4 regions of the Mesobacillus sp. ABV4_180 genome follow, and region 3 is predicted to be linked to each of the others. Evidence: riboswitches for the same ligand, from Rfam matches in the RefSeq annotation. Region 3 holds a riboswitch; each other region holds the start of a gene.
What was found. A riboswitch is a leader RNA that binds a small molecule or an ion and turns the genes downstream of it on or off. The one in region 3 is predicted to bind thiamine pyrophosphate.
Positions count from the first base shown of each region.

Region 1: linked by a shared signal. The riboswitch ahead of ACXAEA_RS17120 (ABC transporter substrate-binding protein) and the one ahead of thiM (hydroxyethylthiazole kinase) in region 3 are both predicted to bind thiamine pyrophosphate.
Region 2: linked by a shared signal. The riboswitch ahead of tenA (thiaminase II) and the one ahead of thiM (hydroxyethylthiazole kinase) in region 3 are both predicted to bind thiamine pyrophosphate.
Region 4: linked by a shared signal. The riboswitch ahead of thiT (energy-coupled thiamine transporter ThiT) and the one ahead of thiM (hydroxyethylthiazole kinase) in region 3 are both predicted to bind thiamine pyrophosphate.

Region 1 is NZ_JBSWTJ010000001.1:3,334,157-3,342,139, reverse strand. Features, by position in the region: gene ACXAEA_RS17140 (TRAP transporter permease) at 1-843, shown strand, start outside; gene ACXAEA_RS17135 (hypothetical protein) at 883-1,104, opposite strand; gene ACXAEA_RS17130 (NUDIX hydrolase) at 1,241-1,882, shown strand; tRNA gene ACXAEA_RS17125 (tRNA-Val) at 1,954-2,026, shown strand; TPP riboswitch at 2,138-2,245, shown strand; gene ACXAEA_RS17120 (ABC transporter substrate-binding protein) at 2,428-3,372, shown strand; gene ACXAEA_RS17115 (thiamine-binding protein) at 3,386-3,676, shown strand; gene ACXAEA_RS17110 (ABC transporter permease) at 3,676-4,437, shown strand; gene ACXAEA_RS17105 (ABC transporter ATP-binding protein) at 4,437-5,195, shown strand; gene ACXAEA_RS17100 (hypothetical protein) at 5,273-5,845, opposite strand; gene ACXAEA_RS17095 (transporter substrate-binding domain-containing protein) at 6,393-7,145, shown strand; gene ACXAEA_RS17090 (amino acid ABC transporter permease) at 7,320-7,979, shown strand.
Region 2 is NZ_JBSWTJ010000001.1:825,231-833,213, forward strand. Features, by position in the region: gene hisA (1-(5-phosphoribosyl)-5-[(5-phosphoribosylamino)methylideneamino]imidazole-4-carboxamide isomerase) at 1-187, shown strand, start outside; gene hisF (imidazole glycerol phosphate synthase subunit HisF) at 187-945, shown strand; gene hisIE (bifunctional phosphoribosyl-AMP cyclohydrolase/phosphoribosyl-ATP diphosphatase HisIE) at 942-1,586, shown strand; gene ACXAEA_RS04050 (nuclease-related domain-containing protein) at 1,620-2,591, opposite strand; gene ACXAEA_RS04055 (tetratricopeptide repeat protein) at 3,048-4,556, shown strand; gene tenA (thiaminase II) at 4,674-5,363, opposite strand; TPP riboswitch at 5,478-5,586, opposite strand; gene trxB (thioredoxin-disulfide reductase) at 5,822-6,769, shown strand; gene ACXAEA_RS04070 (NUDIX hydrolase) at 7,273-7,731, shown strand; gene rapZ (RNase adapter RapZ) at 7,768-7,983, shown strand, end outside.
Region 3 is NZ_JBSWTJ010000001.1:3,760,009-3,767,991, reverse strand. Features, by position in the region: gene ACXAEA_RS19225 (carbon starvation CstA family protein) at 1-38, opposite strand, end outside; gene ACXAEA_RS19220 (LytR/AlgR family response regulator transcription factor) at 214-945, opposite strand; gene ACXAEA_RS19215 (LytS/YhcK type 5TM receptor domain-containing protein) at 949-2,679, opposite strand; gene ACXAEA_RS19210 (DNA alkylation repair protein) at 2,803-3,510, shown strand; gene liaG (LiaG family protein) at 3,577-4,443, opposite strand; gene pepT (peptidase T) at 4,609-5,841, opposite strand; gene ACXAEA_RS19195 (hypothetical protein) at 5,974-6,123, shown strand; TPP riboswitch at 6,191-6,300, shown strand; gene thiM (hydroxyethylthiazole kinase) at 6,372-7,187, shown strand; gene thiD (bifunctional hydroxymethylpyrimidine kinase/phosphomethylpyrimidine kinase) at 7,189-7,983, shown strand, end outside.
Region 4 is NZ_JBSWTJ010000001.1:3,565,744-3,573,726, reverse strand. Features, by position in the region: gene ACXAEA_RS18270 (dicarboxylate/amino acid:cation symporter) at 1-1,091, shown strand, start outside; gene ACXAEA_RS18265 (histidine kinase N-terminal domain-containing protein) at 1,178-2,308, opposite strand; TPP riboswitch at 2,549-2,655, shown strand; gene thiT (energy-coupled thiamine transporter ThiT) at 2,762-3,361, shown strand; gene ACXAEA_RS18255 (FeoA family protein) at 3,595-3,819, shown strand; gene feoB (ferrous iron transport protein B) at 3,816-5,828, shown strand; gene ACXAEA_RS18245 (FeoB-associated Cys-rich membrane protein) at 5,850-6,011, shown strand; gene ACXAEA_RS18240 (helix-turn-helix transcriptional regulator) at 6,162-6,626, shown strand; gene ACXAEA_RS18235 (universal stress protein) at 6,722-7,240, opposite strand; gene ACXAEA_RS18230 (transglycosylase domain-containing protein) at 7,460-7,983, shown strand, end outside.

The sequences.
Region 1 (7,983 bases), 430 kb from region 3:
GTAATTGTCCTGATGGTTAGCGGCATGAGTGTTATGCGGGCAGCTCTCTGGAGTATTCTTATCACAGTTTTAGTCAGTGCAATTAAGAAAGAAACACGGATTGGTTTCAGGGATATGATTGACGCGCTTGTTGATGGTGCCCGCACGGCGTTAGGAGTTGCGGCTGCTACTGCTGCGGCTGGTATCATTGTGGGTGTCGTAACAAAAACAGGATTGGGCTTAAAGCTCGCCAATGGATTATTGGATCTGGCCGGCGGACATTTACTTCTTACCCTGGTGTTTACGATGATTGCATCCTTGATATTGGGCATGGGGTCCCCGACAACAGCGAACTATGTCATTACTTCAACAATCGCTGCACCGGCAATCATTTTACTTGGAGTACCTGATCTATCTGCCCATTTATTCGTGTTCTATTTTGGAATCATTGCGGATATAACACCTCCAGTTGCCCTGGCGGCATTTGCGGCGGCAGGTGTATCTGGCGGTGAACCAATAAAGACCGGCGTAAACTCGGCAAAGCTGGCAATTGCAGCGTTCATTATTCCATATATGTTCGTGTTGTCTCCAGAATTGTTAATGATTGATACTACATGGTATTACTTAATTTGGGTAGTGTTTACAGCACTTGCTGGAATGATGTTGATTGGTGCAGGGATTATTGGTTTCTGGCTGAGGAAGTTGTTCTGGTATGAGAGAATCATTGGGGTTGTAAGTGGTTTGATGCTGATCTACCCTGAAAAAATTACCGATATTATCGGCCTTGGTTCTTTTGTTTTAATCATTGCTTTGCAATTATTAATCAAGAGAAACGATACGCCTGAGCCGAACACAGCAAGCTAATAAGCTTTTTAGAAGTCCTCAAATCGGGGGCTTCTTTTTTTAGCTTGTTTTGAGGAATTTTCGCTTTTCTGGCATGACGGAAAGGATGTTTTCAACTTTGAATAACCGTTCATCATTTCTAAGGAAACAAAATGCTTTAAAATAACTGCCGCGAATTTCTTTTACAATGATTCTTCGTTGAGTAATCTGATTATTTGCAGCTAGATAAATCATCTCCACAGGGAGCTTTTCTTTTAATGATTTTGTTAGCAGCTTATTCATGTGTGTTCACCTCCCAAATTCTATATTCTTATTATACCCAAACATTTGTTCCTTATTCAATATTTTTTAGAACGAATGTTCGTATAGTTTTCGCGTTGGAAATTAATGTTATAATGAACTTAATGGGGGGATTTTGATGGAGAGTGAAATGCTACGAATTTTTGATGACCAGGGGAATCCACTGGGGACGGCAACGCGTTCTGAAGTACATAAAAAAGGACACTGGCATGAAACTTTTCATTGTTGGTTTACCGAGAGGGTTGGCGGAAAGGACTATCTTGTTTATCAAATCCGCAGCTCGGATAAAAAAGACTATCCCGATTTATTGGACATAACAGCGGCGGGACATATTTTAGCGCATGAAACCAAATTGGACGGCTTACGGGAAGTGGAAGAGGAGCTGGGAGTAAAATTATCATTCGTGGACATTGTTTCACTTGGAGTAATCAAAGGTTCTCTTGTCAGTGCTGATTTCATAGATAAAGAGCTATGCCATGTGTATGTATATAATCAGCATGTCCCAAATGAATCTTATCACCTTCAAGAAGAGGAAGTTTCCGGAATAGTGAAAGCTAGCCTGGACGACATTGAAAAACTCTGGTTTGGGGATACAAAAGAAATCAGTGTCGAAGGATTTCAGATTGATGATTGTGGTGCAAAAAAATTACTTAGTAGAATAGTCTCTAAAAAAGATTTTGTTCTCCATGAGGATGCCTATATTAATAGAGTGATCCAGGCAATAAGAAGTTTAGGAGAAGATAAAATTGAGATGTTATAAAATTATTGACAATGCAACCATTCCAGTATATATTAATAAATGTCCTCACCAAAAAGGACAAACTCAATAACGATTCCTTAGCTCAGCTGGGAGAGCGCTACCTTGACAGGGTAGAGGTCGCTGGTTCGAACCCAGTAGGAATCATACATTAAGAAGCTTCAATCCTTCCTTGGATTGAAGTTTTTTTGTTCTGAAATGCAATTATTCTAGACGAATCAAAAAAACTTCTATATATTTAAGATGACAATTGGAGAATAGGAAATGTAGGGGAGCCGGTGGTGCCGGCTGAGAAAGTATCCAGAGATGCTGACCCTTTAACCTGATCTGGCTAGTACCAGCGTAGGGAACATCTTCTGATAGACGTGTATTCGTTTATTATGGATTTTTTCGTGCGCCTGGGATTTCCCGGGCGCATTTTTTATTATGTGAAAATCAATTCTTATTCCAGCCTTCTTTTCCAGCTTCATTGTCAATTAAATTAGAGAAGAGGGAAAGTTATGAGGAAATTTGCAAGTTTGATAACGATGTTTTTCTTGGTATTGAGCATGGCGGCCTGCTCATCCAGCGAGTCGTCGGCTGAGAAGGAAAAATCACTGAAGAAGGTATCGATTGTACTTGATTGGACGCCCAATACGAACCATACGGGCATTTATGTGGCAAAGGAAAAAGGGTTTTTTGAAAAGAATGGCCTGGATGTAGATATTATCATGCCGGGTGAAGCAGGAGCGGACCAGATTGTCGCATCGGGCAAATCAGAATTTGGTGTGAGCTACCAGGAGGGAATTACTCAGGCAAGGATCCAGGGAATCCCTATCGTTTCATTGGCTGCGGTCATCCAGCACAATACATCGGGATTTGCTTCCCCAAAAGCAAAAAATATTGCTTCTCCTAAGGATTTTGAAGGGAAAACCTATGGCGGATGGGGATCACCGATCGAAAAAGAAGTCATCAGTTCATTAATGAAACAGGATGATGCTGATGTGGAGAAAGTGAAAATTGTCAACATGGGCGATTCTGATTTTTTCACTGCAGTGAAGCGTGATATTGATTTTGCCTGGATTTATTATGGCTGGACGGGTGTCGAAGCTGAGCTCCGTAATGAGCCAATCAATATGGTGTACCTGACCGATTATTCAAATAAATTGGATTACTACACGCCTGTCATCAGCACAAATGAAGAGATGATCAAAAATGATCCGCAAACCGTTAAAGCATTCATGGCTGCGCTTACGGAGGGATATGGATTTGCGATTGAACATCCAGAGGATAGTGCGGAAATCCTGCTAAAGGCAGTACCGGATTTGGACGAAGAGCTTGTAAAAAAGAGCCAGGAGTGGCTTTCTCCCAAATATCAGGATGATGCAGGGCGATGGGGAGAACAGAAGCTTGAGGTTTGGGAGAACTACAGTGAGTGGATGTTTGACCACGGTCTTCTCGAGAAAGAATTGGATGCTGAAAAAGCTTTTACAAACGAATTTTTACCTGAATAAGGAGGAGTTACGAATGGCAAATTCTCTTGTAAGTGTACAAATCATCCCTAAGGCTGCAACAACGGAAGAAGTCATTAGAATGGTGGATGAAGCAATCAAAATCATTGATGCCTCTGGTGTGAAATTTGAAGTCCATCCGCTTGAAACGACAATGGAAGGAAACCTGGAGCAATTATTAAATGTGATTGCCGAGATGAATAAAAAAATGGTCGAACTTGGCTCGCCAAATGTCATTTCCCAGGTAAAAATCCTTTATCAGCCAGAAGGAATCACTATGGATCGACTAACGGAGAAATATCGGTAATGAGAGAGATTTTGAAGAATGGATGGAGACCAAGTCTGGTTCTCCTCCTTGCTTTGCTGCTATGGGAAGGGGTTGCATATTTTAAAGAAATCCCCGCATGGCTGCTGCCTGCCCCATCCCTCATTATTAGGGAAGCAATGACAAATTATTCTTTATTTCTCTCAGATATAGGAGCAACATTGTACCTGGCTATTGCCGGACTTTTACTTGGGGTGACAATCGGCTTTATGATTGCAATGGCTCTGCACTTAGTTCCTTCACTTCGGAATGCATTCTATCCATTCTTGATTCTATCGCAAAATGTCCCGATAATCGTGATAGCCCCATTATTTGTGATTTGGTTCGGATTCGGTTTTCTGCCAAAATTGATCCTGATTACATTAATCTGCTTTTTCCCGGTTACAATTGCCTGCCTTGATGGGTTCAGGAATGTTCCGGGTGAACTCAGACATTACATGCGAATGTCGGGTTCCACAGATTTACAGATGTTTATGAAGCTTGAACTTCCAAATGCCCTGCCTCCGATGTTCTCCGGCTTGAAAATTGCGGCGACATATAGCGTAATGGGTGCTGTGATTTCTGAATGGCTTGGTGCTGAAAAAGGACTCGGTTTATTTATGACCTTATCCTCTTCCGCATTCAGGACTGACCGGGTTTTCATAGCGATTTTCATCATCATCATCTTCAGTATGTTCTTCTACGGGCTGATTGTTTTGATGGAAAAACGTCTGATTAAATGGATGCCAAAAGGATGGGAATAATGGAAGCCAAAATCAGAATTGACAGCATTACTAAATCCTTCGAAAAAACAGGTTTGGTGCTGGAAGATATTTCACTGCATGTGAATGAAGGTGAGTTTGTATCGATCATTGGTCCTTCTGGCAGCGGGAAGAGTACGATTTTTCAATGCATAGGTGGATTGGTTCAGCCTGACAAAGGGGAACTGCACCTTGATGGACGCAAAATCAATGGAGAAACTGGGAATATAGGCTATATGCCTCAACAGCCAGCGCTTTTTCCATGGAGAACAGTATTGGACAATATCTTGCTTGGCCAGGAACTTTCCGGAAAACGTGACATAGCTGAGGCGAAAATGTGGCTGGAAAAGATAAAGTTATCAAACTATGAGAAAGCTTATCCCAATCAACTGTCGGGCGGCATGAAACAAAGAGTCGCTTTCCTGAGGGCTCTTTTAAGTCCACAGTCTGTTTTGCTGCTGGATGAACCATTTTCCGCTTTGGATGAGTTCACGAGATTTGAGATGCAAAGATGGCTCCTGTCCATTTGGGAAGAAGAGCGGAAATCTGTGCTTTTTATTACGCACAATATCGAAGAGGCGATTTTTTTATCAGATAGAATTTACCTGCTTTCTCCTCGACCTGCAAAAGTAATCAAGGAAATGAAAGTGCCGTTTAATAGGCCAAGGACGGGTCGTATACTTACTGATGATGTCTTTTTGCAATTGAAGAAAGATATTTATCGTTTGTTGAAGGCAAGTGGATTGCATGAAGGTTTTTAGTGTACAAACTCATACTAAGAAAAAAAGAAACGGCGAATTTTTTTGCCGTTTCTTTACATAAATTAATCCCCTTGGCGTTAAGGATGGTGCAGATGCTGCTGGTCTTCTGATTTTTGCTCAATGTTCTCGATCCAGGCATTACCTAGTAAATTCCCTGTTAATAGATATGAGGCCAGCAAGATAAAGCTGAGGAAAGGTATGATAACGTCTCTAGAGGATTTAATAGCAGACTTTGTTTGTTGCAAAATTTTATATAGGAATATAGATGATACAGTAAGAGTTAAAAAAAATTGGATGAGAATCAGTGCTTTTTCCGGCAAAAGCATTTCGCCAAGCATAGCCCCCATCATTCCACCCATCAACCCACTCATAAAACCCTCAATTGAGGAAGCTGTACTAAATACAAATCCAAGTCCCACCCCGCAAAAAGCTCCTATAACCATCCCGAGCATAGTAGAAAGGAACAGATCACCCTGATGGATACTGCCAAGTAAAATCCCTGATGTGATCCCGGCATTCATTCCGAAAAACATGGTAACGATCATACCTGACATCAAGTTCATTCCAGACTTAAAACGGTTAGCCATTATGATAGATATAAAGGTCACGCAAGCAAGGGTAAAGAAGACATAAACATTAAATAATAACATGGTTAACCTCCTCATCACCATGATATGAAGGATGGGGACAAACCATGCAGTTGAGCTTGAATATGCAGAAAGTGTGAATTTTAGGAACTTCGTTCGAAAAAGGAAGTTTTTATAAGCATATCGGGAAATTCACGAAAGTTGATGCAAAATCTCCTGGCTTTTCTGATATAACGTCAAAATTCGGTGATTTCTGTCGACCAGGCAAGAATCGGGAGCATCTGAAAGGATCCTAGGGGAAAAGGGAGGCTAAGCAAGCTGAGTAAACGAGAGCATGAAATACACTGGTATATCACGAATTATCAGATAATTTGAATTTTGAGAGCATATTACAGGATTGTTACAATTATAGTCATAACGTTTGTTGGGGGGAGAAAAGAGATCAAGCAAAAAAAGGAAGTTTATCAACCTCTCAAAAGGGGTAAATAAACTTTGCTTCTAACTGTCGGGATTTTTAGTACGGCAAGCATTGGAAGACAAAAAGATAAATTTAGAGGGGGAGTTTTAGAAAGTGAAGAAAATTTTATCGATATTCGTACTTATTGTGACAATGGCAGGGATCCTGGCTGCTTGTGGCAGCGATGAAAAAGCCTCTGGCGGTGAAGGAGGCATGAAGCTGGCTGAGGATGGAAACTTTACATTTGCGGCATCAGGCGAATTCAAGCCATTCAGTATCACAGATGGGGAAGGAAAGATGTCCGGGTTTGATATCGATGTGGCTGAAGCTGTTGCAAAAGAGCTGGGACTTGAACCAAGCCAGAAGAAGTTCAAATTTGCAAGTATCGTAGAAGGCGTTAAAACAGGGCGATTCAATGCAGCTGTTGCCAGCCATACGATTAATGAAGATCGCTTAAAGCATGTAGACTTTTCTACACCATATTACTATTCTGGACCACAGATATTTGTAAGAACTGACAGTGGAGCAGAGAAGCTTGCTGACCTGGAAGGGAAGGAAGTAGCCGTTTCAAAGGGATCTACATATGCAAAGACAGCAGAAGAAGTGACAGATAATATTGTGCTTTATGACAGTGACGTAACAGCTTTAGAAGCGTTGGCCAATGGAAGGCATGACGCTGTTATAACGGACTTTATTACAGGTAAAGAAGCGATCGGTGCCGGATTGAAAATCGAGGGCAAGGAGCTCCTTGGGCGCAGTGAGCAGGGAATTGCAGTTGCAAAAGACAACAAAGAATTGCTGAAGAAAATCAACGAGGCATTGGAAACATTAAGAGAAAATGGGACGTTGAAAGAAATCAGTGAAAAATACTTCGGTGAAGATATCACTGCGGATCCGGAAAAATAAGCTGTCACTCGGAAGCGAATGTGCGGTATGACTGCACATTCGTTTCTGCTTAATTTGCTGTTTTATTAACGATATGAAGCGCATGCTGGAACATTAGGCTGGATGATGCCAGATAAAAACAGCAAGAAAAACGTGAAGAGTTAAAACAGAAGTTCACAGGGAGTTGAATGAATTTTGCCAAGTTTAACGCATGTTATAGAAGTATTTTTCGACACTTATGATATTTTCCTCAAAGGCATGCTGCTTACATTGCAGGTTACTGCCGTCTCGATATTAATCGCTATTTTCATAGGTTTGTTTTTTGCCTTTCTTAAAATTTCAGGCATTAAAGTCTTGGAATGGATTGCGAATGCCTATATCTATTTGGTCAGAGGGACCCCGCTCATCGTGCAAATCTTCATTTTTTACTTTGGAATGACAACTCTAAATATGTCCGCATTTTGGGCTGTGGCGCTTGGGCTTGCATTCCACAACGGAGCCTATATTGCGGAAATCTTCAGGGGAACAATCCAATCAATCGACAAGGGTCAAATGGAAGCGGGACGCTCACTTGGAATGAGCAGAAACCTGACAATGAGAAGAATCATCCTTCCACAGGCATTCCGTCGTGCTCTGCCGCCGCTTGGAAATCAATTTATCATCGGTCTCAAGGACTCTTCTCTGGCAGCCTTCATTGGGATGTATGAATTATTCAATGTAGCGACCACAAAAGGGGCAAACGATTTTGACAATATGACATACCTGCTGATTGTCGCTGTCTATTATCTATTCCTAGTTTACTTGATATCAGCATTAGTAGGACTTCTTGAGAAGAAACTTTCGGTAAGTGATTAAGGGG
Region 2 (7,983 bases), 2.9 Mb from region 3:
GGCTACACGCCAGCTAGCAATCGAAACGGGGAAAAGCGTGATCGCATCGGGCGGAGTCAGCTCGCTTGAAGATTTAACCGCCCTCCGCCAGTTAAGTGGAGATGGAGTCAGCGGGGCGATCGTCGGGAAAGCAATTTACGAAGGGCGTTTTTCGGTAAAGTCTGCGCTGGAAACGGGGAATGCCTGATGCTTAGCAAACGAATCATCCCCTGCCTTGACGTAAAGGATGGCCGAGTTGTTAAAGGAGTTCAGTTTGTCCAGCTCCGCGATGCCGGCGACCCGGTCGAGCTTGCCCACTTTTACGATGAGCAGGGCGCCGACGAGCTTGTGTTCCTCGATATCTCTGCTTCCGTTGAAGGGCGGAAGACGATGGTCGAGGTAGTCAGGGAAGTTGCGTCAGAGCTGGCGATTCCTTTCACGGTCGGAGGCGGGATCAACACCCTGGATGATATGAAAAAATTGCTCCGCTCTGGTGCAGACAAGGTGTCATTGAATACTGCCGCAGTCAACAATCCGCTATTAATTGCGGAAGGTTCCGCATTCTTCGGTGCCCAGTGCATCGTCGTAGCGATTGATGCAAAATACGACTCTGATCTAGGCTCATGGAGGGTTTTCACCCATGGCGGCCGCACGCCAACCGACTGGGAAGTCATCGCATGGGCAAAAGAAGCCGTCCGACTTGGAGCAGGGGAAATCCTGCTGACGAGCATGGACAGCGACGGCGAGAAAAAAGGCTTCGATCTTTCCCTGACACGTGCTGTGAGTGAGGCGGTAACAGTACCGGTCATTGCATCAGGCGGTGCCGGAAACTCTGATCATTTCGTCGATGCTTTTATTGAAGGAAAAGCAGATGCCGCACTGGCAGCTTCCATTTTCCATTACCGCGAAACTTCGGTAAAAGAGGTAAAATCCTATCTCCGCGAAAAAGGAGTGACTGTACGATGAATATAGATAAATTAAAATTTGATGCAAATGGGTTGATTCCTGTTGTCGTCCAGGATTCTGCGACGAGGGAAGTTTTGACTGTAGCATATATGAACAAAGAATCTCTGGAAAAGTCGCTTGAAACCCGCGAAACCTGGTTCTACAGCCGTTCCCGCCAGGAGCTGTGGCATAAAGGAGCGACGAGCGGCAATACCCAGAAAATCGTCGAGATTAAATATGATTGCGACGGTGACGCTTTAGTCGTGCTCGTCGAACCTGCTGGTCCGGCGTGCCACACGGGTTCTGTCAGCTGCTTCTCTGAAAACCTGCTGGATGCGTCCGCAGCTGAGGGTACATCATTAGCTGATTTTGCCGTCATGCTCGAGTTGGAAAAAACAATCCGAGTGCGAGAGCAGGAAATGCCAGAAGGCGCCTACACAACGTACCTTTTTGAAAAAGGCGTCGACAAGATCTTGAAAAAAGTAGGCGAAGAAGCCGCCGAAGTCATCATCGCAGCCAAGAATCGCGACCAGGAAGAACTCAAGTGGGAAGCAGCCGACCTGCTTTATCATCTTATGGTTCTCCTGCAGGAACAAAAACTGCCGCTTAAAGAAGTACTAGTTGTATTAAATAAAAGGAAGAAACCCGGCGCAGAAGAATGAATCGCGCTGGGTTTCTTCTGCTTTTAACCACCTCTAGGAAAAGAAGTTTTTTGACGGAGAGTAGGAACGTCCTTTATTCGTGCCGATAAAATATAAGTCCATGGTTGATAAAAGTCGTTTTGCAGTAGAAGAAGATTTAAGCTTCATAAATTCGCGGAATTGCTTGCTGGTAATTGATGGACCATAAATGAGGAAATAATCTCTCAATGCCTGGATATGGGCATCGGCTGATTTGTATCCGCAGCTTTTGCAAGTCCATTTCCCCTGGTGGTAGTCCAATCCGAATACATCACAGTTTGGACATTGTACACCTTGAACCATTTTATCGAATGGCAGGTTCATTGTTTTTGGGTTAGGAATTAATGATTCATGCGCCTTTATTAAATGTCTGGAGATTTTTTTTATGTCATTTTTAGAAAGGATGGATTTTGTATGCTTTTGATAGAATGAAGGGATTTTAAATGCAATATTCGAAGACCTGAACACTCTGTTTCTGACTTCTCGATCATTTGTGGGATTTTTAATGAAGGCTTGCGGATTGCTGATCGCAACAAGGTATTCAATAGGAGGCGAGTTAATGTGATGTTTTCCAAGAAATGCTTTTAATTGGGATGCCTGGATTTTTGTTTGGAGAATCGGATCAGAAAAAACTTCTTCTATATCATTGTGGATTCGGAGGAGTTGGTTGAATTCGGGAAGGAAAATCAGTGTTCCTGCATAATTTTTGGAATCAATAATGAGGAGATAAAAAGGGGTAATGATTAGGGTATCAATTTGGAAGTGGGTACCGTTGATGGGGATTCTTAAATCGTGCAAAATCAACATTTCCGAGTGGTCGATTTGGGCTAAAAAGTAATCCAGTGTCTTTTCGCCTTTGTAACCGGCTCGTTTTCGATAAAGTTTCTTTTCTAGTTCTGCTTTTTGATGATCTTGATGAGGGTAACGCCTCACTATTGCTTCGAGAATCAATAATTCTTTCGGATATTCTCTATATTTCCCGATCAAATGCCATCACTCCTTGAAATTTTTACTGTATCTATTCGCCTCGTTATTGCAAAATACCTTCTATTTGTTCCATGCATTGATTTTATTGGCGAAATCTAAAATATATCGACCACATTTTGCATTATATCAGCGGATTTTTAAATATATCGACCACATTTTAAGATATATCGACCACTTTCCCCAATATATCGACCACTTTCCCCAATATATCGACCAACCCATGAAAACCCAACTACCTCCTTTAGCTAAAACCCCATGCCTGCCACTCATCCAATCTCCCAATCTCCACCCCGCCACTACATTTTCAAATCCACACCTTCTCGAATACTCTGTCCGTATGTTATACTACATTAGTTAAAGTTGCTTCGATAAAACACTATATGTGTATTTATATACAAATCAAGGTTCCGAGACTAACTAATAAAAGGTTTCACAATTTTTTTTACGGAGGATCACATGGGAAAAGACTCTAAAGCAAGGAAACAAAAAGGCCTATTGCTGTCATTTGTTCCTACAGGTGAATACTACTTCACCAAAGGGGTCAAGGCTTTCCACAGGCGGGATTTGAAGAAGGCTGAAAAGTATTTCCAGCGCGCAATGCAGCTTGAACCCGGCGAGCCGATGATCGTTTGCCAGCTGGCAATCGTGCAGTCGGAGTTGGGGGAATACCAGCAGTCTAACCGTCTTTTGCACTTGGTCCTCGAAGAACTTGATGAAAACATGGCGGAGAGCCATTATTTCTTAGCGAATAACTATGCTCATATGGGATTATTTCGGGATGCTTTCAGGCATGCGAACTTATACTTGGAATTGAATGAAGACGGGGAGTTTGCTGAAGATGCGAACGACCTTCTTGAGCTTCTGACGCTTGAGGCGGAAGAAATGGATGAGGATTATTACGAAGAGGATGACTTGATCATCAAGCAGGAGGAAGCAAGAAATCACCTCGAATCCGGTGAGTTTCCGAAGGCGATTGAGATTTTCCAGGAAGTCATCGAAGAGTATCCAGAATACTGGTCGGCTTACAATAATCTCGCGCTGGCTTATTTTTACCTTGGTGAGACGGTTAAGGCTCGTGACATCCTGAATGATGTATTCGAGCAGAACCCAGGCAATCTGCACGCATTGTGCAATGCCCTTGTTTTTGCGCATTACCAGGGTCACGATAAGGAAGGCCAGGATTTAAAGGACTCCTTAGAAAAAATACATCCAATCCATGTTGAGCATCAGTTCAAGCTTGGCGCAACCTTTGCGCTTGTCGGCGAATACGAACTGGCTTACAGATGGCTGAAGAAGCTGCAAAAATCAGGCTTTGAAGGCGACGGAGCATTCTATTACTGGCTGGCTCACGCGTCTTATTTTACCGGCAGGGAAAATACAGCACGTTTAGTGTGGAAAAAGGTACTCGAGTTCAGTCCGGAAAAAGAAGGCATGGAACCTTGGGCTGATCAACCAGGCGTGAAGTTCGAAACCCAGGTATCTGCCATCCTGAACCAGCTGAACAGTGATTATCCGGAAGAGCGTCTATTTGCCCTTTTCCTTACATCTGTGTCCGCAAAAAAGAAAGAAATACTCGAAGCGGATAAATCCACAGATAAAATGACGGAAATGGAAAAATCGTATCTTTCCTACCTGGCATCAGGCAAGTTGAACAGCAGGAAAGAGGAGGTCAAAGGCGCGCATGAAACGGCTAAGCTCCTGTACGACCACCACCGGCCAATCAGCAAAAATGAAGCTGGCGTCTACATTATGTGGTTTTCAGTATTCGAGCAGGCAGCGAAAGCAGGCTATGACTTCAAAAACAAGAAAGCATGGGCTGCGGCAGTTGACTATCTCTGGGATAAGCTAAGAAATATCAAGACATCCAAACAGGCAGTCGCGAAAAAATACGGATTGTCTGTCTCCACGCTATCCAAATATATTAATTTGGCAAACGAGTTCCTTCAGGAAGAAGACAGCATGTAAAATAAAGGCTAGCCCATCTGATTGGCAGAAGGGCTGGCCTTTTTTTGTACTTCGACAATAACTCTATTTCTCTTGTGACCTGTACGCTTTATTCCCCTGGCATGAAAATTTCCCAGCTTACCTTACGAGGGCTTTGTAATCGTTGATTTCCCACCCTTCAAGCGTGTAGGCCATTTCCCAGAATTGCAGCTCGTAATGGCTGCTAATCAAAAAATGCTGTTTCATTTTTTCTCTTTCATTTTCCGATGAGCTCTCTGCCAGTTTATCCAAAAGATTGAGCTGCTCTTTCACAAGATCGCCAAACCAGTCGCTTCCATAGGCCGAGATCCATTCCTGGTAGATCGTGGTTTCTGGCGTTGCATTCTTAAGCTTTTCTCCAATCTCATAGTAAATCCAGTAGCAAGGCAGAATGGCGGCAATGATTTCACCAAGACTTCCTGATGCGGCCACCCGGTAAAGGTGGGAGGTATATGCATAGGCTGTCGGTGCGGGTTCAAAGCTTTGCAACTCTTCCTTTGTGACCCCAAGCTGTCCTATAAATTTCTCGTGTAAGCCAAGCTCAGCCTGATATGTACCCTGGGCATGGGCAGCCATTCTGGATGTTGTAGCCAAATCCTCCGCGCGTGAAGCAGCAATCGACTGGATACGAGCGAAGTGGGAAAGGTAATAAGAATCCTGCAAGACATAATAATGAAAGCTTTCAAGTGATAATGTTCCATCGGCGATTCCCTGTACGAAAGGGTGGTTGAAATTTGCCTCCCAAATCTTGTTTGCTTCTTGACGAATGATCTGTGTAAAACTGGACATGAAAAAACCTCCTTAGATTTCAGCATCCTCAGGTTGAAGGATACTTTTTTCCAATAAAAAAACCACTTTCTGCAGGCAGAAAGTGGTCGTATTGGCAGCAAGTAAAATCGATAAGCTCCAGATACTCCACTTCCCTACGCTGGTATGATCCAGATCAGGTTCAAAGGGTCTTAAAGTTTCACTTTAATCTCAGCCTTAGCAAAAGGCTCCCCTAGCAGATTTGCATTATAAGTGTTTATTTGTAAATCATCATAACATCCTGCGTATTTATGTCAATATTTTAAACAGATCCTGTCCATCAAACCATTTTTGGCAAATAAGTGAACACGATCATTTTTCAAGCATATTTTTGGACTATATGCTTCCTGTTTTATAGGATATGTTTAGGCAGGAAATACTATTTTCGAATGAAAACCGAAAATGATTGCGGATTATGATATTCAAAGGAGTTGTACACCATGTCAGAAGAGAAAATTTATGACGTCATTATCATCGGTGCGGGTCCGGCAGGGATGACGGCAGCTGTTTATACATCACGTGCGAACTTGTCGACGCTGATGCTTGAGCGCGGCGTACCGGGCGGACAGATGGCTAATACAGAGGAAGTTGAAAACTACCCTGGCTTCGACCACATCCTGGGACCGGAACTTTCGACCAAGATGTTCGACCACGCAAAAAAATTCGGTGCGGAATATGCTTACGGTGATGTAAAGGAAGTCATCGACGGCAAAGAATATAAAACGATCAAGGCTGGAAACAAAGAATATAAAGCACGCTCGATCATCATCTCTGCAGGTGCTGAGTACAAGAAGCTTGGCGTTCCTGGCGAACAGGAGCTCGGGGGCCGCGGCGTTTCTTACTGTGCAGTTTGTGACGGTGCATTCTTTAAAGGAAAAGAACTTGTGGTAGTCGGCGGCGGAGACTCTGCGGTTGAAGAGGGTGTATATCTGACCCGTTTCGCTTCAAAAGTGACGATCGTTCACCGACGCGATGAGCTTCGCGCGCAAAAAATCCTTCAAGACCGTGCATTTGCCAATGACAAGATTGATTTCATCTGGAACCATACTGTCAAGCAAATCAATGGGGACGGAAAGGTTGGCAGCGTGACACTTGTTTCCACACAAGATGGCGAAGAAAAAGAATTCGCGGCTGACGGTGTTTTCATTTATATTGGAATGGTTCCGCTGACGAAGCCGTTCGAAGGCCTTGGAATCACAAACGGCAACGGCTACATCGAAACGAACGAGCAAATGGAAACGAAAGTTCCGGGCATCTTCGCAGCTGGTGATATTCGTGAAAAAACACTTCGACAAATTGTTACAGCAACGGGTGATGGCAGTATCGCAGCCCAGAACGCACAGCATTATGTCGAAGAGCTCGTTGAAGAATTAAAAGCAAACGCATAATTTTTATGGACTGCTGAATCTGTCAGAAATTAATTGGTAAAAACAGCATGTCTCGGCATAAATTAACAAAACGTAATTAGATATTAATTCTTCTGTAACAGTAGTGAAACAATCATGGGGTATTATAGAAGTAGAAATTGACCCCCTTTTAAAAATATAATCCTTTGACGGCACAGGTTATCCTGTGCTTCTTTTTTTACATAAAAGTGAAACAGGCTGCTTCCAGGGATTATAACACCTCTCCTAGTCGACCATACTTCTAATTGACAATCCTTAACAAAAATATCATCTTTGTATTCATTGTGGCGAAAATCTAAAAATAGTATAATGGAAAGAATAAAAGTTCGGCGTATGATCAATGGCTGTTTTCGCATTGAGCACTGCTTTTATATTAGCTTACAGCGTTTTCATCAAAAGCAGTTATAGCAAAATGTCCAGCTTCAGTGTCTAAAACATGAAGGTATGTGATTGGGCACGTATGTATATTTGAAGAGGTGGAATCGATGCAGCGCGTGACGAATTGTGTTTTGGTAAAAGATAAAAAAATTTTACTGCTGCAAAAGCCGCGCCGCAATTGGTGGGTGGCTCCGGGCGGGAAAATGGAACCAGGAGAAACCGTGAAGGATTCCTGTGTCAGGGAATTCCGCGAAGAAACGGGCATATACTTGAGAAACCCGCAGATTAAAGGGATTTTCACGTTTGTCATCAAAGAAGACGATCAAGTGGTGTCCGAGTGGATGATGTTCACTTTTTACGCTACTGCAGCGGATGGAATCAACCTTGATGAATCGGAGGAAGGAACGATATCCTGGCATGACCTCGATACCATCAAAGATCTTCCGATGGCTGCAGGCGATTATCATATCCTGGATTATATGGTCCATGGACAGGGTATTATCTACGGAACCTTTACTTATACACCGGATTTTGAGCTGATCAACTACAGGCTCGATCCTAATTGATATCGTATTAAACTTCATTTTCAGGGGGAAAGAGAAATGAGTACCGGTTCAACTACTGATACCCAGCTCGTGATTATTACAGGGATGTCTGGCGCTGGAAAGACCGTCGCGATCCAGAGTTTTGAGGATTTAGGATTTTTCTGCGTGGATAATCTGCCGCCAACATTGCTGCCGAAATTCCTTGAGCTAATGAAGGAATCAGGCAATAAAATGAATAAAGTCGCACTTGGCATGGATTTGCGCGGCCGTGAG
Region 3 (7,983 bases):
ATAATCAATAGTGCGATACCAGCTAGAAAGGTATACATATGAAACCTCCTTATGAAATGTATGCGTTTACATAAGTATAATAGAGTACTAGAAAATATGGCTGAATTGTGAACAAGATGCAGAAAAGTGGGGATGAAATGCAGGAATGGGCGATTTACATGCATTAAAAAACGAAAAAAGCACCAAATTGATGCTTTTTGAAAAAGTTAATTATTATAATTCCAGTTGTGTCCGTAGTGCTTTTACATAATTTCGGCTCACTGATAATAATTCATCACGCCCTGCGATTTCCAGTTGGTATGCTCCGTTGAACCATGGAGTAAGACGGATGACATAATCGAGATTTACAAGGTAGCTTTTATGGATGCGGAAAAAGGAATAGGGCAGAAGCCGGCTTTCAAGATCCTTCAAAGGAGTTTTCGTTTCGTACTCTCTTGTTTTCGTCATGATTTTCGAGAATTTTTCTTCCCTGGATATGTAAAGGATCTCTTTCGGGTCAAGATAAAAAATCTCACCGTCGCCCTCAACTGCAAGTTTCCCTGGGGGCTTGCTGCTTTCAGGCTCTGCTGGAGCTTGAAAGTGCTTCTCGATTCTCTGGATCGTTTCACTCAGCTGAGTTTCGTCATAGGGTTTAAGCAGGTAGTCGACTGCTTCATATCTGAACGCCTCTGCCGCGAATTGCGGATAGGCGGTAGCGAAGACGATCAAAGGTGCTTTTTTCAATTCCATCAGTGATTTGGCTGCTTCCATCCCATTCATTTTTGGCATTTCCACATCGAGGAAGACAACATGGGGATGAAGATGCAAGGCTTTCATTACTGCAGCTTCACCAGTTTCAGCTTCTCCAACAACATGGATGGCAGGAAATGATTTTAACAAGTGCTTCAATTCATCCCGGCTGTACATTTCGTCATCAACAATCAAAGTCCGTATCATATTTTCCATCGATCATTCCTCCACTTGTGGAATGGAAAAAGAAATTTTCGTTCCCTTCCCAGGTACACTTTCAATTCTGAGAGAAGCTCTTTCTCCATACTTCATCTTCAGCCTTCTGTTGACGTTATAGAGTGCGATCCCGCTCCCTGTTTCAGATTCGATAATTTGCTTTCCTAATTGATGGATGCGATCCTCGCTCATCCCCTGTCCGTTATCTTCAACGGTTACGGTTGTGCTTTGTTCGTCTTTATGGATGGCGATATGGATGTGGCTGTCCTGATCCATATTCTTTATTCCATGCTTAACCGCATTTTCAACGATTGGCTGCAGCGTCAGCGGAGGAATGTTTACAAGAAGAGCCTTATCTTCAATATCGTAAGTAACTCTCAGCTTTTCCACAAAACGGGCCTCTTCAATCGAAAGATAGGCCTTCACATGGCGTAATTCCTGTTCGAGTGAAGTAGTCGTCACTGTTGTCGCGTTAAGGTTTTGCCTCAGGAAATGGGAAAGCGAAACAAGCAGCTGACGTGCCTTGGCAGGGTCGATTCTGATCAGTGATGTGATGACATTCAGCGTATTGAAAAGGAAATGAGGGCTGATCTGGGCCTGCAATGCTTTTACCTCAGCTTCCTTGGCGAGCTGGTAGGCTTTATCTGCCTCGGCGATTTCAAGCTGATTGCTGAGAAGATTGCTGAGGCCGGATATGAGCTCAATGACGATATTTGTGATTTCTTTTTCCGATTTAAAATAAAACTTCAGCGTTCCAATCGTTTCATCGCGCAGCTTTAACGGCGCGATGACCGCAGCTCCAAGCGGGCAGTTTTGCTGACGGCAATGGATTGTCTCATCGTTCGCGATCACGAGCTTGCCCATTTTCAGCACATCTCTGGTAATCTGTGTTTGAATCGGACTGCTTGAGCGGTGGTGATCGTCGCCAATTCCGATATGGGCAAGAATACCGGTCTGGTTCGTCATCGCCACGGCGCTTGTCTGTACCTCATTGTGGAGGATCTGGCAGACTGCCCGTGCAGAGTCAGGATTGATCCCTTTACGCAAGTATGCGAGGGTCTGGTCGGCAATCCGAAGTGTTTTCTGCGCCAGCATGGCACCGGCTTTCTCCTCTTCAGAAACAACGTTTTTTATCACCATTAAGAATAATGCTGAACCGAGACCGTTCGCCACGATCATTGGGACTCCGATAATCTCGACAAGCGTCATGGCTTTATCATAAGGCTTCGCCATTAATAGGATGATCAACATTTGGACGGTTTCCGCGATGGCTCCGACCATGAAGGCAGTCGTCAGATTGACGTATTTCTTTTTTTGAAACCTGCCGGCAATAATTCCGGCCACAATGGCGGCAAGACCGCAGGCGAGCGCGGTAAAACCGCCAAGAGTGAAACGATGGAAACCGGCAATGATTCCCGCCCCGATCCCGACTTTATACCCGCCAAGCAATCCGGCGATGACAATGCCAATCACACGAGAGTTGGCGATCGCCTCATCTGAAGCCAGGTCAGCCGCCCAGCGGTTGAACTGGAGTGTATCGGTATTGAAGCTCATGCCCGAATAAGTTCCAATAATCCCGAAAAAACCGAAGAAAACAATCGCCAAATATTGCTGGCGCCGGTTCAGGGAATCATGGTAAATCAAACCCCGGAAAAAGCGGAATCTAGTTAAAATGAATGCAATTGTCACAATGATGCCGAGCCGCTCCAGCATCGTAATCAGTAATTCGAACATAGCCGTACACCTCAGGATGTGTTTGTATCCATTTTAATTGAACGTATGGGGAAAAAAAAGATATTAAGATATGCTTTCAATTTTTGGTATATAATGATAAAAAAATGTCTGGGCGGTGTTGGGATGAATCTAAAACAAGTAATGGCAAAGCTTGAGGAAATGGGTTCGGAGCAAACAAAGCAAACACTGATTCGCCATGGAGCGAGTGAACCATTTTACGGTGTCAGGGTTGGGGATTTAAAAAAACTGGTCAAAACGGTGAAAAAGGATCAGGAACTAGCCTATGCTTTGTACGAAACAGGCAATAGTGATGCAATGTATTTAGCCGGATTGTCCATCAACCCAAAACTGATTTCTAAAAAAACTTTACAGAATTGGGCGGAAAAGGCCTACTGGTATATGCTTGCTGAATATACGGTTGCTGGCGTTGCAGCGGAGAGTCCGTTTGCTCATGAGCTGGCTGTGGAGTGGATGCAGTCCGATAAAGAAATGATTGCGACTTGTGGATGGAGTACATATTCGAATTATGTATCAATTACACCAGATGAGGAATTGGATCTTGAGGAAATCAAAAACTTTTTACATCAAGTTGAAAGCACCATTCATCATGAGAAGAATCGAGTCCGGTATGTGATGAACAGCTTTGTAATCTCCGTAGGTGCTTATTTTGAGGCATTGCACGATGAAGCGAGAGAAGTTGCTGGGAAAATTGGAAAGGTCCATGTCGATGTCGGGCAGACAGCCTGCAAAGTACCGGTCGCTGCTGATTATATCAAGAAAGTCGCTGGCCTGAACAAGGTTGGTGCAAAGCGAAAGACGTGTATATGTTAACTCGAAGCCTGGTTGATGGCAACCAGGCTTCGTTTCATTTATGAATCCTAATTTGAATTGTATTCTTTAATAGATATCAATATTACCACTTGAAACGTCAGCGTTAATCTCATATTTTCCGCTTCCATGCTTTCCGCGAAGGCGGTTATCGGATTCGTCTTTATTTTCAAGCGGGAAATCGCTCGATAGGTCTCCGCTGCTTATTTTTCCGTTCAACGTAAAATCGGCATCATCAGGCAAATCCAGTTCGATTTTGCCTGAACTTACGTTTAGGTTAACGTCATCTGTCAATCGGTCCATCTGGATTTCCAGCTCACCTGAGGATACATCGGCATCAAGTTTTCCCGAGAAATTTTCTACTTCGACGCTTCCGGAGCTGACTTCGAAAATGCCTGAATCAGCAACAATTGAATGCATCTCAACTTCGCCTGATGAACTTTGGTGCTCAAGTGTTTCAACATCGAAATTTTCCAATATGATGCTTCCTGAACCGATATTAAGTGCCAGGTCCCTTAATTTCATAGGTTCATCTGCAGAGGCTCCTTTAAAAACAACCTCACCAGAGCCAAGCTCAATATTCATATCTTTTTCATAGTCTTCAGGAATATAGACAGTCAGTGTAGTCTTATCCATCTCAAACCAGTTAAACCAGAAGAAACCTTTTCGTTTAACCGCAACTTCGATTTCATCGCCATGCCGATCAACTTTAACCGACCCTTTGCCTTTTAATTCGGCACGGATATCATCTCGGTCCTCTGGCACGATCAGCGTCTCGACACTGGAAATATCAATTGAAATATTTTCAGTTTGCTTGCTCACCTTCTCAGCGTCTTCTGTTTTCGAAAGGTTAATTCCGCTGCCGTCGAGCATGTAATTCAACACGATATAAGCACCGGTAATCACCAAAAAGATTATTAAAATTCGTTTAATCATTGTTAAATCTCCTCTCAATCAATTTCTATATACAGAATAAGGCAAATCATTCCTCTCCCCAATGCACCACGGAATTAATTCAGGATACGACTTGAGGCTGATTTTATTCTAGTCGCAGAAAAGCCAGATTCCGTTCGTTGCGGAATCTGGCTTCTTGTTAGTTAATTAAGCTTTCGCTTCAAATAGTTTAGCGATTTCCACGATTGTTTCTACGGATTTGAGCATATTATCCACAGAGATGTATTCGAATCTGCCGTGGAAGTTCTCACCGCCTGTAAATATATTTGGAGTCGGCAGTCCCATATAGCTTAGCTGCGATCCATCAGTTCCTCCGCGAATCGGTTTGACGATTGGTTTGATTCCGAGGTTTTCCATTGCCTCGTAAGCAATGTCGACGATTTCCTTAACAGGCACGATTTTATCCTTCATGTTGTAGTACTGGTCGTTCATTTCAAGTTCAACACGGTATTCACCGTATAGAAGTCGTAGTTCATTGGTGATTTTCTGCATTAAATCCTTTCGCACCTGGAAGCTATCACGGTCAAAGTCGCGAATGATATAGTGCAGCGTTGTTTCCTCTACATCACCATGTATGGAACTGAGGTGAAAGAAGCCCTCATATCCTTCGGTGTGCTCTGGTGCTTCTTCGGCAGGGAGCTTGCTGTTGAACTCCATCGCAATTTTAGCTGAGTTCACCATTTTTCCTTTTGCCGTGCCAGGGTGGACATTCTTGCCTTTGAAAGTCAGCTTTGCACCCGCTGCGTTAAAGCTTTCATACTCAAGCTCACCAAGCGGGCCGCCATCCACGGTATAAGCGAATTTCGCACCGAAAGCCTCAACATCAAACTTATGCGGTCCTCTGCCAATTTCTTCATCCGGCGTAAAAGCAACACGGATTTTTCCATGTTTGATTTCAGGATGGTTGATCAAATAAGCCATCGCCGTCATGATTTCTGCAATTCCAGCCTTGTTATCCGCACCAAGGAGTGTCGTCCCATCAGTCGTAATCAAGGTGTGTCCTTCATATTGAGGAAGCTCTGGGAAATCCGCCGGAGAAAGGATGATATTCAATTCCTTATTCAGGATGATTTGATTGCCATCGAAATTTTCAACCACCTGTGGATTGACATTTTTGCCGGTAAAATCGGTCGCCGTATCCACGTGGGCAAGGAAACCAATCGTTGGCACCTCTTTCTCAGTATTGGCAGGAAGTGTCGCCATCACATAACCATTCTCATCAATCGTCACATCTTCCATGCCAATCATTTTCAGTTCTTCTACAAGCATATTGGCAAGAGTAATCTGGCCATGTGTAGAAGGGCATGTTTCACTATTTTCATTTGATTGTGTGTCTACTTTTACGTATGTGGTAAATCGCTCAATAATCTCGTTTTTCAATTCCCTTCAACTCCCATTCGTATGTATATTTTCATATTAGCATAGAATTTTAAGAAGACCATTTTAAAAAGAATGAAAATTCCAATTTCTGCATCCGGGATGCTGTATAATAAGATTAAAGGAGACAGGGGTATGGGATATTTACTCACGGCAATTGTTCTGTTTGTAGTTTTCTATTCTATTTTTAAAAAAATCCGTTCGGGAAGATTACCGGAAAACCACTACACTCCATTTGACGATCTTGCTGAGGGAAAGGTCGAAAAAGTAAAAGACGAAAAATAAATGGATTTTTATTTTTCACTTTACATATATAAATCTTAAAGCTACGATTAAACTAATTGAATATTCGTTGTACTACTAGGGGTGCCCTGTTGCGGGCTGAGAGAAAAACGCCATGTTTTTTAACCCTTCGGACCTGATCTGGGTAATACCAGCGTAGGAAAGTAGTAAGAGATGTTTTTCTTACATTGCTTTTAAGCCAGGTCCATTTTGTGGATCTGGCTTTTTTATATTCAAAGGAGGTTTTGAGAATGGATAAAAAAGAAATTGCCAGTTTTTTAGAAAGAGTTCGCAGAGAGAAACCGCTTGTTCACAACATTACAAATGTCGTGGTCACTAATTTCACGGCCAATGGCTTGCTGGCACTGGGGGCATCGCCTGTGATGGCTTATGCACATGAAGAAGTTGCCGAAATGGCGAGCATGGCTGGAAGTCTTGTCCTCAACATCGGGACGTTGAAGCCGGATGTGGTTGAAGCAATGGTGATTGCCGGAAAGTCCGCTAATGAGAAGGGAGTTCCCATCATTCTTGACCCAGTTGGTGCAGGAGCGACAGCTTATCGGACCGAAACAGCAAAAACGGTGATGGAAGAATTAGAGATTTCGATTGTCAGGGGGAATGCGTCAGAGATTGCTAATGTTGCCGGTGAACACTGGAGTATCAGGGGTGTTGATGCGGGTGAATCCAGTGGCAATGTATTTGAGCTTGCCATTTCCGCCGCACAAAAGTTGAAGACGGTTGTCGTGTTAACTGGAAAAGACGACATCATTACGGATGGGCAATCAGCCATTGTTGTCCATAATGGGCACCCAATGCTCACGAAAGTGACGGGAACCGGATGCCTGCTTACATCTGTCATTGGTGCTTTTGCTGCTGTTGAAAGAAATTTTCTCAAGGCAGCATCTGCCGCAGTGGCAATATACGGCGCAGCAGCGGAAATGGCCGCTGAGAAATGTGCCGCACAAGGCCCAGGGAGCTTCCAGGCTGAGTTTCTGAACCAGCTGTACCTGATTAATAAAGAAGATCTTAATAGTAAAATTTCAATCAATCTGCAGGAGGTAAATTGAGATGAAAAAGGCTTTGACAATCGCGGGATCTGATAGCGGGGGCGGTGCCGGAATTCAGGCAGACTTAAAAACCTTTCAGGAACTGAATGTGTTTGGGATGTCGGCTTTGACAGCTGTAACTGCCCAAAATACTCTTGGAGTCCAGGCCGTCTTTCCGATGGAAGCAGAAGCTGTCGCCAAACAAATTCAATCAATTGGAGAGGATATGGGGACGGACGCTTTGAAGACAGGGATGCTCTTCAATGCAGAGATCATTGAAGCGGCAGCGGAAAAAATAAAATTATTCAGCTGGGAGAAGGTCGTGGTGGACCCCGTCATGATCGCTAAAGGTGGAGCGCCGTTGCTACAGCAGGCTGCTGTCTCAACGATGAAAAGTCAGTTGCTGCCGCTCTGCCTCGTCATTACCCCGAATATTCCTGAAGCTGAAGTATTGACTGGAATGTCAATCAGAAATCTGGAGGGGAAAAAGGAAGCAGCAAGAAAAATCCATGCCCTGGGAGCGAAAAATGTCATCATAAAAGGCGGTCATGACGAGGACGAGGTTGAATCCGTCGATATCCTTTTTGACGGTACAGGATTTTCATCTTTCTCATCACCGAGGATCCCTACAATGAACACTCATGGAACTGGCTGCACTTTTTCCGCAGCGATTACTGCACAGCTTGCAAAAGGTTTTTCGGTCCATGATGCAGCAGCTGCAGCAAAGGAATTTATCCACGCGGCAATCGCTAATCCGCTCACAATCGGAAATGGCCATGGGCCTACGAACCACTGGGCCTTTAATAGAAAAAGAGAA
Region 4 (7,983 bases), 190 kb from region 3:
TCGGAACTGCCGGATTAGGGGATCCAAAGAAGCTCGGCAGGATAGGCTTTAAGACGGTAAGTTACTTTTTAGCAACGACAGCCATTGCCATTATCATTGGTCTTGCTCTGGCCTATTTGATTAAGCCCGGATTGATGGGACAGTTCGATACAAGCGGTGCAGAATTCAAGGCTGAAAAGGCTCCGCCGGTAAGCGAAACTTTCTTAAATCTTATTCCCGTAAACCCGTTTGAAGCACTGACAACTGGCAATATGCTGCAAGTTATTGTGTTTGCTTTATTCATTGGAATCGCGTTAACAGCCCTTGGAGAAAAGACAAAAGGGGTATTGCACCTAATTGAACAGGGCAATGATATTATGATGTATCTAGTGGGACTAGTGATGAAATTTGCTCCATACGGAACCTTTGGCCTTATTGCAACGGCAATTGGAAGCCAGGGAATCCAAGCAATCAAAGCGATGGGGGTATATATGCTTGTCGTTGTACTCGCTCTGGTTGTACATGCGCTCGTCACTTATGGATCCAGTGTATACTTGCTGGGAAAGAAGAATCCGTTCTGGTTCTTCAAGCAATTCTCTCCAGCGATGGGGGTTGCATTCAGTACATCGAGCAGTAACGCCACACTCCCTGTATCCATGGAAACCGCACAAAAGAATCTGCGCGTTCCTGAATCAGTGAGCAGCTTTGTCCAGCCGCTTGGCGCAACGATCAATATGGATGGGACAGCAATCATGCAAGGGGTTGCGACCATTTTTATCGCACAGGTATATGGTGTGGACCTTTCGATGAGTGAGCTATTAACGGTTGTATTAACGGCCGTGCTGGCGAGCATTGGGACCGCAGGTGTTCCGGGAGTCGGCTTGATCATGCTTGCGATGGTGCTTCAATCAGTCGGGCTTCCAGTTGAAGGTATCGGCTTAATCCTCGGTATCGATCGTCTACTGGATATGGCCCGAACAGCGGTCAATATTACCGGCGATGCAGCATGTGCTGTCATCGTTGCTGAGTCCGAGAAAAAGCATATTGTAAGAACAGAAAAAACGAAAGTCAAAAGTGTGGCGAACAACCGTTCACTGGAGTATTCCGAATAAAACAAAAAAGACCCAGCTGTTGGTAAGCTGGGTCTTTGTTATGTGGCCGGTCAAGCCCAATATTAATTTGAAGATCAAAAAATGAACTAACTCTCATTTCCCGTAAGAGGCAGCAGCATAATAAAAGACGTTTTTTCAGGTTCCGATGAACAGGCAAGAATCCCTTTATGCTTTTCGATGATTTCCCTGCAGACAAACAAACCAAGTCCGGTTCCGAGCGTTTTTGTGGTGACGAATGGCTCGAAGATCGTCTTTAGCAGATGGTCTGGTATGACAGGGCCATTGTTTGAAATCTCGATTTTTATATGGGTGTCATTCACGAAAAATCCTTTAATTTCAATCTTTGGATCGGCGCGATACTGGCTTAGGACATCGATTGCATTAAAGATGATATTGATGAGAACCTGGCGGATTTCGTCTGAGTAGCCGTACAGGTCCATATCATCCGCTACATCCTTGATAATCCTCACATTCGTGTCGAGGATGCTTGGGTACAGGAAATTCAAGACTTCATCTATCATTTTATTCAATGAGAATAGGTCTTTTTCTTTTCCGATGAGTTCCTTTTTGGACAGGAGCAAAAACTGTGATATTCGGAAATTCAGCTGTTCCAATTCACTTGAAATGATGTCAAGATACTTCATATCCTCATGTTCCGATCTCAGGAGCTGGATAAAGCCCTGGATGGAGGTCAATGGATTGCGGAATTCATGGATGAAGCTTGAAGTCATTTGCCCCAGCAATGTCAATCTGTCCTTATGGGTTGAATCGATGAACTGATTTTTTTCCTCGATAATCTTATTTTTTTGTTCATTATAATAAGAAACAGCGTAGTACAGGAAAGTGTCAAAGCAGTAATTAATCCGGTCAATCGTATCCTGCAGGTCTTTCCACTCCATGTTTAATTTATGCAAGTGCCTGTAAACGATAGAGCGTCCAGAGTTAACATTATAAACAAAGTCGCCAATATTAATTTCCGCCCTCACCCGTTCGTCTCCCACCATGAATGCAAGCTTTTGCAGATGTTCCTCCAGTTCTTCATTTGACTTTGAAAAAACAGAAAGAATGATAGCGTACATTTCTTCGGCGTTCTTGCTTACTTTTTCTTTATACGGGTCATCTTCGGATACTAATATATTTTCATTCCAGTCGGCAATAAGGTTTTCTTTTTCACTAGTCAGGAAGCTAAGCAATCGGTTCTCCGTAATTGGCAGCATTTTATTAAGTCCCCCAGTTATTCTATTCCGTATAAGGATTCGAGGGAAATGGAGAAATCCCTTTGTCGAATATTAAGAAGATGCGGTGAAAGCAGTCGAATAGCTAAAAATATGACAAAAGTCGCATTTTTTTAAGATGTGCCAATCGGGAATCGACACTATTGCCACTTTTGGGGCTGAAAAGATTTGTGCTTGTTATTCTTAAAAAGAAATAGTATATTCATAGTGTAGAAATTAAATAATAACCACAAGGGGAGCTGCCAAGTGCAGCTGAGAGTGAGCGGACGAGTTCTTACCCTTTGAACCTGTTAGTTAATGCTAGCGTAGGAATGTGGATGCGATAGGAAAGCAATCTCGGGAATCCTGCATCGATCCCAGATTGCTTTTTTTGTTTCTGAAGCAGAAAAGGCGTGTTGAAAACGGACCTCATTCTGAAAAGAAGGAGGAATAGAAATGAAGCAAAAGCAGACGTTGTTTTTAGTGGAAGTTGCGGTATTTTCCGCTCTGGCTTATTTGTTGGACTTGTTTTCAGGATTTTTATTTTCAAGGATCTGGCCGCAGGGCGGTTCAGTATCGATTGCGATGGTACCTGTATTCATTATGGCATTCCGATGGGGAGTAAAGGGAGGAGCCTTGACGGGCCTTCTGCTTGGACTTTTGCAGTTCATCCTTGGCTTCTCGCAAATTTATCATCCAGTACAGGGAATCATCGATTACCTCGTAGCCTTTTCGGTTCTTGGGCTGGCTGGCATTTTTGCTGGACAAATAAAAGGGAGCATCCAAAATGGCTATAAGAAAAAATGGATGGGGCTGGTTTTAGCCGGAACATTGATCGGCAGCATGCTGCGGTTCGTCGCTCACTTCTTTTCTGGCTGGATTTTCTTTGGAGTATGGGCGCCAGAAGGACAGCCAGCATGGCTTTATTCGATCATCTACAACGGCACCTACATGCTTCCAAGTATGATTTTAAGCGCAATTATTATCATTCTTGTCATTGGTTACGCCCCTTACAGAATGGTTAAATCCACTCCTGTAAGCAAAAAAACAATCTAGGAAGAAAACGAGGAGAGCTCACTGGCTCTTCTTTTTTTTGCATTCTATACCTGCGCAATTTTTAAAAATATGTCAATTGTATGGATTTTGCACTAAGTGGATGTAAATCAAGGGTGTTCTGTGACTTAAATCACAGTAAAAGTAAGGAATTATTGTTTTAATAAAGAGAATCATTCTCATTTAGAAAGTTTCTACTTTTTCACAAATATTATGAAATAAAAAAGGTGATGGCTATGCTGGGAAAATTAAAGACTGGTGAAAAAGGCCGGATCATGAATATTGCAGGTGCTGATAAATTTGTCAGGAGGAGATTGCTCGATTTGGGTATCGCTGAGGGTTCTGAAGTATGTGTGAAATGCATCCTGCCATTCGGTGGTCCTGTGATGGTTGAATCCTGCGGACAGTGCATCGGGATCCGCCGCAAAGAAGCACTAAGAATCGAAGTGGAGCGGTTATGATGAATATTGCGATCATCGGTAATCCCAATACGGGTAAAACTTCATTGTTTAATAATTTAACAGGATCCTATGAATATGTAGGCAACTGGAGCGGCGTCACAGTCGAGAAAAAAATCGGGCAGTTCAAGAATGGAAAAGGCCAGCTGATTGACCTTCCTGGTGTTTATACTCTTAATCCACTCTCAAAGGATGAAGGTGTCGTCACGAACTTCTTCCTTAATGAACACTTTGAAAAATTACTAAACATCCTCGACGCATCCCAGCTAAGGAGAAACCTTCATCTTACCTTGCAACTATTAGAATATGGTGCTCCTGTCATAATTGGTTTAAATATGATTGACGTAGCAAAAAACAGGGGACTTCAAATCGATATTGAAAAGCTTGCCGCAGCGCTGGGAGTTGGGGTTGCTCCGGTGGTTGCAAGATCCGGTAAAGGCTGCACAGAGCTTGCGGAGATGGTAACAGGCGATTTTAGCGGAAAGAGAAAGAACAATCTTGTATACTACGGAAATGCGATTGAAGAGGGCATCCTGAAGCTAGGCACCATGTTGGATGGACGTACAGAACAACCTGCACGCTGGCTGGCTCTCCAGTTGTTCGAGGGGAATCCCTATGTAAAAAGCTATCTTGAAAAATATCTGCCTCCAGAAGAAATCGAAGCATTGATTCTGAGTGTTTCTGCATCCCATGCACAGCAAACAGGAGAAACTCAAATGCTAGACCGGGTAATCCACCAGAAACGCAGCGAAGTAGCAGAGAGGATTGTTGCAGTATCTGCCACCAGGATGGAAGGTGAAAAAGTGCCTTTGACCGAAAAGGTAGATAGGATCGTCACGAATCAATTCATAGGTATCCCGCTCTTTCTATTCCTGATGTACATCATGTTCATGCTCACCTTTGACTGGCTGGGCTTTCCGTTATCTGACATATTGGATTCGTTTTTATCTGGTCCGATAACTTCAGGGATTACTGCTGCGCTTTCATCTGCAGGCACATCTCCATTTATAAAAGATTTGGTTCTTGATGGAATCATTGCCGGAGTTGGCGGAGTGCTCTTTTTTGTCCCGCAGATCTTCATTTTATTTTTCTTCATATCACTGCTGGAAGACTCTGGATATATGGCAAGGGTCGCTCTCGTAATGGACCGCCTGATGGAATCAGTAGGATTGAATGGAAAGGCATTCATCCCAATGATGATAGGTTTTGGCTGCAATGTGCCAGGCATCATGGCTGCAAGGACCATCGAAACACCAAAGGAGAGACTGATGACAATCCTGCTGACTCCCTTAATGTCATGTTCAGCCCGTCTGCCGGTCTATGCTTTATTTGTCGGAGCTTTTTTCTTGCAGCATAAAGCTCTTATCGTTTTAAGTTTGTATGTGCTCGGAATCGTGGTCGCGCTCATTCTAGCAAAGGTATTCTCAAAAACCTTATTAAAGGGAGAAACATCCCTCTTTGTAATTGAGCTGCCACCTTACAGGTTGCCTCAAGCGAGAGCGCTGTGGAGGAGCACGTGGGATAAAGGAAAAGGATTCGTAAAAAAAGCGGGTACATTTATATTTGCTGGCTCGGTCCTGATCTGGCTGCTCGCCTATGCCGGCCCGGAAGGTTTGAATGTAAGCATGGATGACAGTTACCTAGCTGGGCTTGGAGGTATTATTGCACCATTATTAGCACCTATAGGCTTCGGCACCTGGCAGGCAAGCGCCTCTCTTTTTACAGGATTCCTGGCGAAAGAGGCCATTATTTCCACAATGAATATCATTTATTTTGTACCTGATGAAGCAAGCTTGCAAGGATTGATGGCATCTCATTACACTCCGCTGTCAGCATACAGTTTCATGGTTTTCATCCTGCTTTATATCCCATGCCTTGCGACAACAGCTACCATTTACAAGGAAACGGGCTCTAAACGCTGGACAGCCTTTTCAATAGGATATGCTCTAGTGATCGCTTATCTTTTGTCTTTAGCCATTTATCAGGGAGGCAAGCTTTTTGGTCTTAGCTGATCTGGGAAGGAGGATGAAGTTATGTTAGCGAACATTCTAATCGGCGGAATTATTTTCGGATATGCAGCATGGTCCTTCTACCGGTTCATCAAAAAATCAAAGGAAGGAAAATGTGCATCCTGCTCCATCCAGAGCACCTGCTCAAGCAATTGCAGCATGGATCAGAGGAAAAAACTGAAATAGAGCTAAAAGGAATGCAGTCCGCTGCATTCCTTTTTTCTGCAGTAATTCTTACTTGTAAAATAGAACTTTTAGCTAAAAAGTAAAAAGTATTTTGAATTCTAAAGAAAAGAGTGTAAAATTACACTAAAAGAACGTAAGGGAATGAAGCGGATGACAAGGGATGAAATCATCGTCAGGGTTTCGGATAAAGTAAGAATGCTCAGGGCAGAAGTGGGTTATACACAGGATAAAATGGCGGATATCATAGGTATTTCCAAAAAAACGCTTGTCCAGATTGAGAAAGGCCGCGCGCAGGCAGGCTGGGCAACTGTCGTAACCATCTGCGCATTGTTCAGGGAATCAGAAACGATACAATTCTTATTCGGTAATGAGCCTCTTGAAGTATTGGAGACGATTGCCCACGAGGGATCGGATTACCGAAAGGAAAAAACACTTGGCGGTAAAGTATGGTGGAGGGAAATTGCTCGTTCAGGCGGCTTTGTGCTGCAACAAAACATACTCAGTCAGCATTACAGGATTTTAGATGTTGATGATTTCCGGATTTTCAGCAGCTTTGAGGAAAAAGAAACAATGGAGCGCCTTGATGAACTGGCTGCAGAAGCAAGGAATAGTTAGTTTAATAGGTCCAGAGGTTTTTATTTTGATCGATGTACTGAAAAGAGAATGAGCATTTATTAAAGCCGGGTTTTAGCGACCCGGCTTTAATGTGTTTATTTGGCTATCAAAACGTGGCAGTTAGCCTTATTCGCTACCTTTTGACTGACTCCGCCGAGCAGTTTACGCTTGATTCCCTCATTACCGGATTGGCCAATGATGATCAAATCCGCATTTACTTCATTTGCGTATTCACAAATGGTATCTGCTGGGTTTCCCTCAAGTATGGAAAAATGGGTGTCAATATTAACAGCTTCCAGCTCCGCCTTTGCGTTGTTGAAGGCTTGTTCCGAACTATTTGTAATGATCGCATGTTCAGATTTATCAAGGGCACCTTGCTCCATCGCCAGAGGGGGTACCTGGATTCCATCTGCTGGAAAGTTATTGATTGGCAATGGTTCAACAGGACGTCCGGCTGATTCCATTTTCTCAGTTCGGACTTTCTCTTCAAATACATGTCCTACAAATAACTGAACTCCATCAAGGTTTTTTGCCAATTCCTTAGCTAATTGCAATGCTTTTTTTGCTCCATTTGAATCATCGTATGCGAGTACCATTTTGTTAATCCCTGACATATTGACCAACCTCCATGATTAAAACATCTTTCTCTTTTTATACCCCTTTTCCATATATTCATGTCTTTTTTCCTTGTTATTAGGCAATATGTGTTAAACCTTATTAAAAATGGGTAAAAGAAAGTGTCATATTTCTAAACTATTTTTAAAAGGTTGGGGTGCTCAGTGAGCAAAAATTCAATAATTACACGATTTCTAAGAGGATGGAAAAGACTGCATATGAACCAGGTGATGGTCTTGTCCGTATCCACAGCTGTTTTGGCCTTTTTAAGCTTTTTTCATGTTTATTCAGAGGGGGCTGACATCAGCGAATTAAATGATGACCTGGCTCAGTCAACGGTCATTTACGATGCTAATGGGGAAGTTGCCAGTAAAATTTCGGCACTGAAAAATGAAGGCATTAAAATAGAAGAGGTCCCGGACCATGTAAAGCATGCTGTTATCGCTATCGAGGATCACCGATTCTATGAGCACGACGGTGTGGATCTTGTCGGGATTTCAAGGGCATTTGTCCAAAATGTCAAGGCGGGAAGCATTGTCGAGGGCGGAAGTACAATTACACAGCAATTGACGAAAAATGCCCTGTTGTCCACAGAGAAAACATATAAACGAAAACTAGAAGAATTTTTCCTAGCGAGGGAAATTGAAAAGCAATATTCCAAAGATGAAATTCTGCAAATGTATTTGAACCGCATTTATTTCGGAAATGGTTCCTGGGGAATCAAGCGGGCAGCAATGGGCTA